DNA from 2 places in the Pseudomonas sp. ADAK18 genome. Region 2 is predicted to be linked to the other one. Evidence: predicted binding sites of a transcription regulator. Region 2 holds the regulator's gene; the other holds the start of a gene.
What was found. Region 2 encodes FliA, which starts transcription of late flagellar genes. Its sites were predicted from a motif close to CTAAAGTTTNNNNNNNNNNNGCCGNTAA; they were not measured.

Region 1 (4,622 bases), 3.2 Mb from region 2:
CAAGGAGCCGGCGTTTGCCGAAGTGTCGCGCCTGGTCAAGCAGCACGACGCCGATGTCGTGGTGCTGGCGCGTTACATGCAGATCCTTCCGCCGGAACTGTGCCGTGAATACGCAGGCAAAGTGATCAACATTCACCACAGCTTCCTGCCGTCGTTCGTCGGTGCCAAGCCATATCACCAAGCGTCCCTGCGCGGCGTGAAGTTGATTGGCGCAACGTGCCACTATGTCACCGAAGAACTGGACGCCGGTCCGATCATCGAGCAGGACGTGGTACGGGTCAGCCACAGCGACAGCATTGAAGACATGGTGCGCTTCGGCCGTGATGTCGAGAAGATGGTTCTGGCACGTGGCCTGCGTTATCACCTGGAAGACCGGGTGCTGGTGCATGGCAACAAAACCGTCGTGTTCTGATTGATGGCTTGAAGCGTGAAAGGCCTGGGCGTTAAATCGTTCCAGGCCTTTTTTCTTTCGGCAAGCATGAGGATCGGAGAATGAGTGACCCACTCGACAAGGCCACTTCCAAAGCCCCGGCGACATTGGGCGAAGGCTGCTTGAGCCGTTTTGACCCGGACGATCTCGATAGCGACGACGGTACCGAGTTTCCGGGGGCGGCCGAGTTGTGGGAGCAGGTCCGGGACAAACCCGAAGCACAGGAAGAGTAGGGGGAGCCGCTACCCAAGGTAGCGGCTTGTGATTTAGATCCGAAAACTTCCCACCAACTGTTTCAATCGTGCTGCCTGCTGTTCCAGATCGGCACAAGCACGCAGGGTCGAATGCAGGTTTTCCACACCTTCCTGATTGAGGGTGTTGATCTCGGTAATGTCCATGTTGATCGACTCCACCACCGACGTCTGCTCCTCGGTGGCGGTGGCCACCGATTGGTTCATGCCGTCGATCTCGCCGATGCGCAGGGTTACGCTGTTCAGTCGCTCTCCTGCCAGGTTGGCGATGTCGACGCTGTCTTGGCTGTGGCGCTGGCTTTCGCTCATGGTACTGACCGACTCCCGTGCGCCGACTTGCAGCTCTTCGATCATCTTTTGCACCTGCTGGGCCGACTCCTGGGTACGGTGAGCCAGGTTGCGCACTTCGTCGGCCACCACCGCAAACCCGCGCCCGGCTTCTCCGGCCCGTGCCGCTTCAATAGCCGCGTTGAGCGCCAGCAGGTTGGTTTGCTGGGAAATGCTGGTGATCACCTCAAGAATCTGCCCGATATTCACCGTCTTGCTGTTGAGCGCTTCTATATTGCTGCTGGAGGCGCTGATCATCTCGGACAGCTGATTCATTGCCTTGATATTGCGTTCCACCACTTGCTGGCCATCTTCGGCCAGGTGCCTGGCATCGCTGGCCTGATGGGACGCTTGTGCGGCGTTGCGGGCGATTTCCTGGGCAGCGGCACCCAGTTCGTTGATGGCGGCCGCGACACTATTGGTACGGTTGGCTTGCTCGTCGGAGTTGACCATCGACGAGTTGGAGGCGCTGACCACCCGCAGGGCGACTTCGTTGACCTGCTCGGTGGTGGAAGACACTTCGCGGATTGAGGTGTGAATCCGCTCCACGAAACGGTTGAACGCGATACCCAGGATGCCGAACTCATCGTGGTTCTGGATATTCAGGCGGCGCGTGAGGTCGCCTTCACCGTCGGCGATGTCTTCCATGGCCCGGGTCATGACGTGCAGCGGCTGCAACAGGACGCGAATCAACATGCCCAGCAAGGCCAGGATGATCACTACCGCAATGATCGTGGCAATAATGGCCGAGGTGCGGAATTCGCTGAGCATGGCGAAGGATTTGTCTTTATCTACTGACAGGCCCAGGTACCAGTTCACTGACGGCAACCCCTTGATCGGGGCGAAGGTGACGATGCGGGTTTTGCCGTCGACTTCGACTTCGCTGAAGTCGCTGCTGATTTTCGGGGTATTGGTCGGGTAGACGTCGCTCAGGCTCTTCATCACCAGGTTTTTATCCGGGTGTACCAGCACCTTGCCGTCGGCGCTCACCAGAAACGCATAACCCATGCCGCCGAAGTTCAAGGCACCGATGTTGTCCACCAGGGTTTGCAGGCTCAGGTCTCCGCCCACCACGCCGACGCTCTGGCCGGCCTTGCTGCTGGGTGTGGCAACAGAAATGATCAACTGGCCTGTGGCTGCGTCGATATAGGGTTCGGTCAGGGTCGAACCACCGCTGGCCTGGGCGCCTTTATACCAAGGGCGCACGCGGGGGTCGAAGCCGTCCGGCATCTTGCTGTCTGGGCGGATGGTGAAGCCGCCTTTGTTGTCGCCCAGGTAAGTTGCCATGAACGACGATGTCAGGGCTTTCTGTTCCAGCAAGGAGGCGACGGTGACAGGCTCAGGGTTGATGGCGATGTTCTGTGCGGCGCTTTCTATCAGGACAATGCGCCCGGCGAGCCAGGTTTGAATGTTGCTGGCGGTGACGTCGCCCATTTCATGCAGGTAGTTGTTCAGGTCGTCACGAATCGCATTACGTTGCAGGTAGTCGTTGTACAGGGTAAACAACGCAAAAGCGGCAATGACGATAAGGGCGGCTGCAAGCAGTATCTTGTGGCTGAAGCGCAGATTTTTATTCATGGCTTGTAGGGTCCGCTAAGGTCTTAATGTCCGAGGCGCGTCCTTGTGAAAACGCGCGAAATGGCAGCGTCAAAAGAAGTGTGATATTTCCATTTACCTTTATAGGAAGTATCTGACCTATTTTTAGACTTTTTGGGTCTCTCGCTTGTCTGTATCGACCGTGCAGCGTTAAAGATTAACCATGGGTGACAAAATGCCAGACTCCTCGCAACTGATTATTGGTGCAGACCTTAAAGGCCAACCTATTGCCCAGGCCATGCGCCTGGCTAATCGCCACGGCTTGATTGCCGGCGCCACGGGGACCGGCAAGACCGTTACGTTGCAGCGCCTGGCGGAAGCCTTCAGCGATGCGGGCGTCGCCGTGTTCGCCGCAGATATCAAGGGCGACCTGTGCGGCCTGGGTGCCGCGGGCAATCCTCAAGGCAAGGTCGCCGAGCGGATCGCCGGCATGCCGTTCCTCAATTACACGCCGAAGGCCTGTCCGGTGACGCTGTGGGATATCCACGGGCAGTCCGGTCATCCGCTTCGTACAACGATGAGTGAAATGGGCCCGCTGTTGCTGGGTGCCTTGTTGGAGTTGACCGATAGCCAGCAGGCGGCCTTGTATGCTGCTTTCAAAGTGGCCGACCGTGAGGGTCTGTTGCTGCTGGACCTCAAGGACCTCAAGGCGCTACTCAATCACCTCAAGCTCCACCCGGAACTGTTAGGCGAAGACGCGGCCTTGATGACCACCGGTTCCAGCCAGGCGCTAATGCGGCGCCTTGCCGTGCTTGAGCAGCAGGGCGCAGAAGCCTTGTTTGGCGAGCCTGCCTTGCAGTTGGAAGACATTCTGCAGCCCACCAGCGATGGTCGCGGGCGCATTCATCTGTTGGATGCCAGCCGATTGGTGCATGAGTCGCCCAAGGTCTACGCGACGTTCCTGTTGTGGCTGCTGGCGGAGCTGTTCGAGCAACTGCCGGAACGCGGCGATGCCGACAAGCCATTGCTGGCGCTGTTCTTCGACGAGGCGCACTTGCTGTTTGCCGATACACCGAAGGCCCTGCAGGATCGGTTGGAGCAAGTCGTGCGGCTGATTCGATCCAAAGGTGTCGGGGTGTATTTCGTCACTCAATCACCGAGCGACCTGCCGGACAACATCCTGGCGCAGTTGGGTTTGCGTATTCAGCATGGTCTGCGGGCCTTCACCACCAAAGAGCAGAAGTCCCTGCGGGCGGTGGCTGATGGTTTCCGTCCCAATCCGGCATTCGACGCGCTGGCGGTGCTGACCGAGCTGGGTACCGGTGAGGCGTTGGTGGGCACCTTGCAGGAAAACGGTACGCCAGAGGTGGTCCAGCGGGTGCTGGTGGCGCCACCGCAATCGCGGATCGGGCCTTTGACCGAGGCCGAGCGGGCGGCGTTGATCGCCAGTTCGCCTTTGCTGGGCCGCTATGACAAGCCGATAGACCGAGAATCGGCCTACGAAGTACTAATGGCACGCAAAGACCTGGCGCCGCTGGAGGGGGCTGCGCCTGCCGCGCAAGAGCCGAGTTTCACTGACAAGGCTGGCGCCTTCCTGGGTACTACAGCAGGCAAAGCGCTGAAGTCAGCCATGCAGCAGGCGGCCAATCAGATGGGGCGGCAGTTGGTGCGTGGGTTGTTGGGGTCGTTGTTGGGCGGCAGCAAGCGTAAATAGCTATATAGGCTGTGTGCCAGGCTCAGGTTTTGGGCTTGGCATGCGCTGCCAATCGCTCCAGCGCCGCTCGTAAATTCGGATCGGTGATACCGTCCGCCGTGGCTTGAATGGTCTCGGCGGCATCCGTCGACAAATCCATCGTATGCCCCACCGCGCCTTGTTGGACGGTCGGCGGCTGCACCTTGAACTGAATGCGTGTCAGGCTGGCGAACTCGTCAAAGGCCTGTAGTTGACGCTGCAAGCGTTTTTGCTGATAGCGCAAGCGGGTTGCCCAATGGCCGTCTGTGACGATCAACAACAGGTTGCCTTCGCGCCAGGAGGCGACATGGCAATGTTCGCGGGCAGCCGGTTGCAGCTGGCTATC
Region 2 (4,622 bases):
AGAGTCAAGATACTGCCGCCCTGGTGGCTGCGGTGCGCGTCGGATTGTCGCGTGCCATCGTCCAAAGCATTGTAGGGCTTGACTCCGAGCTGCCTGTGATCACCTTGGAGCCCAGGTTGGAACAAATATTGCTCAACAGTATCCAGAAGGCCGGACTTGGCCAGGAAGAGGGCGTTCTGCTGGAGCCAAGCATGGCTGAAAAGCTGCAGCGCTCATTGATCGAGGCGGCACAACGCCAGGAAATGCAGGGCCAACCGGTGATTCTGTTGGTGGCAGGCCCGGTTCGAGCGATGTTGTCGCGGTTTGGACGCCTGGCAGTACCGAATTTGCACGTTTTGGCTTACCAGGAAATTCCTGACAATAAGCAAGTGACTATCGTCGCGACAGTAGGGCCCAACGGCTGAGGTAGTGGGTTATGCAAGTGAAGCGTTTTTTCGCCGCCGATATGCGTCAGGCCATGAAGCTGGTTCGTGATGAGCTGGGCGCCGACGCCGCGATTATCGGAAACCGCCGCATTGCCGGCGGTGTCGAGCTGACGGCTGCCCTGGATTACACACCCTCGGCGCTCGCGCCGCGGGTCCCGAACATGGAACTGGAAGACGAACTGCGCAAGACCGCCTCGCGCATTGTCTCGGCCCAGGCCGAATTGAGCATGCGTGGCGACAGCGACGCCAGCACCAACCGTCAGTTGTTTGCCGGCCTGCCGCTGACCGCTGCCGAGCCTCTGGTAGAGCCGACGTTCGTCGAGCCGCCGCGTCCTGCTGCGCCGGCGCCGGCAGCCGCAGTTGATCAGCGGGTCTTCGACTCGATGCGTTTCGAACTCAATGGCCTGCGTGAGCTGCTGGAAGTGCAGTTGGGCTCCCTCGCCTGGAACCAGTTGCAGGGCAGCAAGCCGCAACAGGCCAATCTCTGGCGTCGCCTGCAACGCATTGGCCTGTCTGGCCCGTTGTCCCGCGACCTGCTGGCGCTGACCACTGAAATTGAAGAACCTCGCCAGGCCTGGCGCATGTTGCTGGCCCACCTGGCGCGGATGATCGTTACCCCGGAAATTGAACCCCTGGAAGAAGGTGGTGTGATTGCCATGGTCGGCCCCGCCGGCATGGGCAAAACCACTACTCTGGCCAAGCTGGCTGCCCGTTATGTGCTTAAGTACGGCGCACAGAACATCGCTTTGGTGAGCATGGACAGCTACCGCATCGGCGCCCAGGAACAGCTCAAGACATTGGGCCGGATCCTCAACGTGCCGGTAACCCATGTCGACCCGGGCCAGTCCCTGGCCAACGCCCTCGATCCGCTGCTGCGCAAGCGCGTGGTGCTGATCGACACCGCCGGCCTGCAAGCCAGCGATCCGGCTCTGCGCATGCAGCTGGAAAGCCTGGCCGGGCGCGGGATCAAGTCCAGGAATTACCTGGTGCTGGCCACGACCAGCCAGAAGCAGGTACTCACCGCCGCCTATCACAGCTACAAACGATGTGGGCTGGCGGGCTGCATTCTGACTAAACTGGACGAAACGGCCAGCTTGGGTGAAGTATTGAGCCTGGCTATCAGTCATGAGTTACCGGTTGCTTACCTGACCGACGGGCCGCGGATCCCGGATGATTTGCATCTGCCGCGCCGTCATCAGTTGGTCAGCCGGGCAGTGAGTGTGCAAATGCAGGAAGAGCCGAGCGAGGAAGCGATGGCTGACATGTTTGCTGATCTGTACCACAGTCCGGCCAAACGGGTCGGCTGAGGTGAATCTGAACACGCAACATAAAACGACAGTGCAATGTATCTACATTGATGGCCTGCAAGCTCCTACCGCAGCCAACCTATGTAGCCTGCGTCTAAGCAAGACAAGGTAAAGAACGAACATGGGCAGCATGCATCCCGTACAGGTGATCGCGGTGACCGGCGGCAAAGGTGGCGTCGGGAAAACTAACGTGTCAGTGAATTTGTCCCTGGCCCTGGCAGAGCTTGGCCGTCGCGTCATGCTGTTGGATGCCGACCTGGGCCTGGCGAACGTTGATGTTCTGCTGGGACTGACACCCAAACATACCCTGGCCGATGTCATCGAAGGCCGCTGTGAGCTGCGCGACGTATTGTTGCAGGGCCCTGGTGGTATCCGCATCGTGCCGGCTGCCTCAGGCACCCAGAGCATGGTGCATCTGAGCCCGGCGCAGCATGCCGGCCTGATCCAGGCCTTCAGTGACATTGGCGACAACCTCGACGTGCTGGTGATCGACACCGCCGCCGGGATCGGTGAGTCCGTGGTCAGCTTCGTGCGCGCCGCGCAAGAAGTACTGCTGGTGGTGTGCGACGAACCCACCTCGATCACCGACGCTTACGCCCTGATCAAACTGCTTAACCGTGACTACGGCATGAACCGCTTCAGGGTGCTGGCCAACATGGCCCAAAGCCCGCAAGAAGGGCGAAACCTGTTCGCCAAGTTGACCAAGGTCACGGATCGCTTCCTCGATGTCGCCTTACAATACGTCGGCGCAGTTCCCTATGACGAGTGTGTGCGCAAGGCTGTGCAAAAGCAGCGTGCAGTCTATGAAGCGTTCCCTCGTTCGAAGTGCGCACTGGCGTTCAAGGCTATTGCCCAGAAGGTCGATACGTGGCCACTGCCCGCCAATCCCCGGGGGCATCTGGAGTTTTTCGTCGAGCGATTGGTGCATCAGACGAGCGCAGGACCGGTGCTATGACATCCAGCGGCTACAACCTTTACAAGAAGTCGGCACGTGACAGCCAAGGCGAATTGATCGAGCGCTATGCGCCACTGGTCAAGCGCATTGCCTATCACTTGCTGGCCCGATTGCCCGCCAGTGTCCAGGTCGAAGACCTGATCCAGGCCGGGATGATCGGCTTGCTTGAAGTGTCGACCAAATACGACGCGAGCAAGGGTGCGAGTTTCGAGACGTATGCGGGTATCCGCATCCGTGGTGCGATGCTCGACGAGGTCCGTAAAGGTGATTGGGCGCCGCGTTCGGTCCACCGCAATACCCGGATGGTGAGTGACGCCATTCGCTCAATTGAAGCAAAAACCGGTCGCGACGCTAAAGATCACGAAGTTGCGGCCGAACTCCAATTGAGTCTCGACGATTACTACGGGATTTTGAACGATACCTTGGGCAGTCGCCTGTTCAGTTTCGACGACCTTTTGCAGGACGGCGAACATGAGGGGCTGCACGAGGACGGCGCGAGTGCTCATCTCGAACCGTCACGCGATCTGGAAGATGAACGCTTCCAGAGCGCACTGGCGGACGCGATTGCCAATTTGCCGGAGCGTGAGCGACTGGTGTTGGCGCTGTACTACGACGAAGAGCTGAACCTCAAGGAAATCGGTGAAGTCCTGGGGGTCAGCGAATCGCGGGTCAGCCAGTTACACAGCCAGTGCGCGGCCCGCTTGCGGGGGCGTTTGGGAGAGTGGCGAGCGCGCTGACAGGCAGTGTGGGGACACTGCGAATGATACCGTCCGGGCCAAAAGCCCTGGCGGTTTCAACCCGTGGTGCGCCTCAGTAGTCCTTATTTGTAACGCCTGAATGATTGAAATGGCGCGCCCAGGTGCTGGACGCGTTTAAGACTGCTTGGAGGTCGAATTGGACAAGAACATGAAAATCCTCATCGTTGATGACTTCTCAACGATGCGGCGGATCATAAAAAACCTGTTGCGTGACCTTGGGTTCACTAACACGGTCGAGGCGGATGACGGCACCACGGCGATTCCGATCCTCAACAGCGGGAGCATCGACTTTCTGGTAACCGACTGGAACATGCCGGGCATGACCGGTATCGACTTGCTGCGCCACGTGCGCGCCGATGAAAAACTGCGCAGCCTTCCTGTGCTGATGGTGACCGCCGAAGCCAAGCGTGAACAGATCATTGAAGCCGCCCAGGCTGGGGTCAACGGTTACGTGGTCAAGCCATTCACTGCATTGGCCTTGAAAGAGAAGATCGAAAAAATCTTCGAACGCATCGGTCATTGATGTCGCCACGGGGGAGCTATGGAGCATAACGAATCATCACAGGCCGACTTCGAGTCGACCCTGAAAAAGCACGCTCACCAGTTGGTTGAAAGCCTTGAAAAAGGCCAGTTCGGCGACGCGGTGCAGTTGATCCATGAGCTCAATCAGACCCGTGATCGTGGCCTGTACCGGGAAGTCGGCAAGCTGACACGCGAGTTGCACAGCGCCATCGTCAACTTCCAGATTGACCCGCACATGCCGCAGGCCGAGGAAGTCTCGCAGATCACCGATGCCACCGAACGCCTGTCTTATGTGGTCAGGCTGACTGAGGCGGCGGCCAATCGCACCATGGACCTGGTGGAAAACGCCACGCCGCTGGTCAATGGCATCGCCAACGAAGCCAAGGCCCTGAGCACCGACTGGGGCCGCTTCATGCGCCGGGAAGTGGGCGCCGAAGAGTTTCGCGAATTGGCACGGCGAGTCGAAGGCTTTCTGGCGCGCAGCGAGCAGGACAGCCGCACGGTGTCGAGCAACCTCAACGACATCCTGCTGGCCCAGGATTACCAGGACCTCACCGGCCAGGTGATCAAACGCGTGACCCAACTGGTCACCGAAGTGGAGAGCAACCTGCTCAAACTGGTGCTGATGGCCAGCCAGGTCGACCGTTTTGCCGGC

Region 1: the regulator FliA is predicted to act here: its motif matches at 2,738-2,765, upstream of HKK55_RS18725 (methyl-accepting chemotaxis protein).

The regions. Positions count from the first base shown of each region.
Region 1 is NZ_CP052859.1:4,144,552-4,149,173, reverse strand. Features, by position in the region: gene purU (formyltetrahydrofolate deformylase) at 1-412, shown strand, start outside; gene HKK55_RS18730 (hypothetical protein) at 493-663, shown strand; gene HKK55_RS18725 (methyl-accepting chemotaxis protein) at 697-2,586, opposite strand; gene HKK55_RS18720 (helicase HerA-like domain-containing protein) at 2,780-4,258, shown strand; gene HKK55_RS18715 (DUF721 domain-containing protein) at 4,281-4,622, opposite strand, start outside.
Region 2 is NZ_CP052859.1:926,592-931,213, forward strand. Features, by position in the region: gene flhA (flagellar biosynthesis protein FlhA) at 1-404, shown strand, start outside; gene flhF (flagellar biosynthesis protein FlhF) at 416-1,732, shown strand; gene fleN (flagellar synthesis regulator FleN) at 1,854-2,687, shown strand; gene fliA (RNA polymerase sigma factor FliA) at 2,684-3,424, shown strand; gene HKK55_RS04290 (chemotaxis response regulator CheY) at 3,594-3,968, shown strand; gene HKK55_RS04295 (protein phosphatase CheZ) at 3,987-4,622, shown strand, end outside.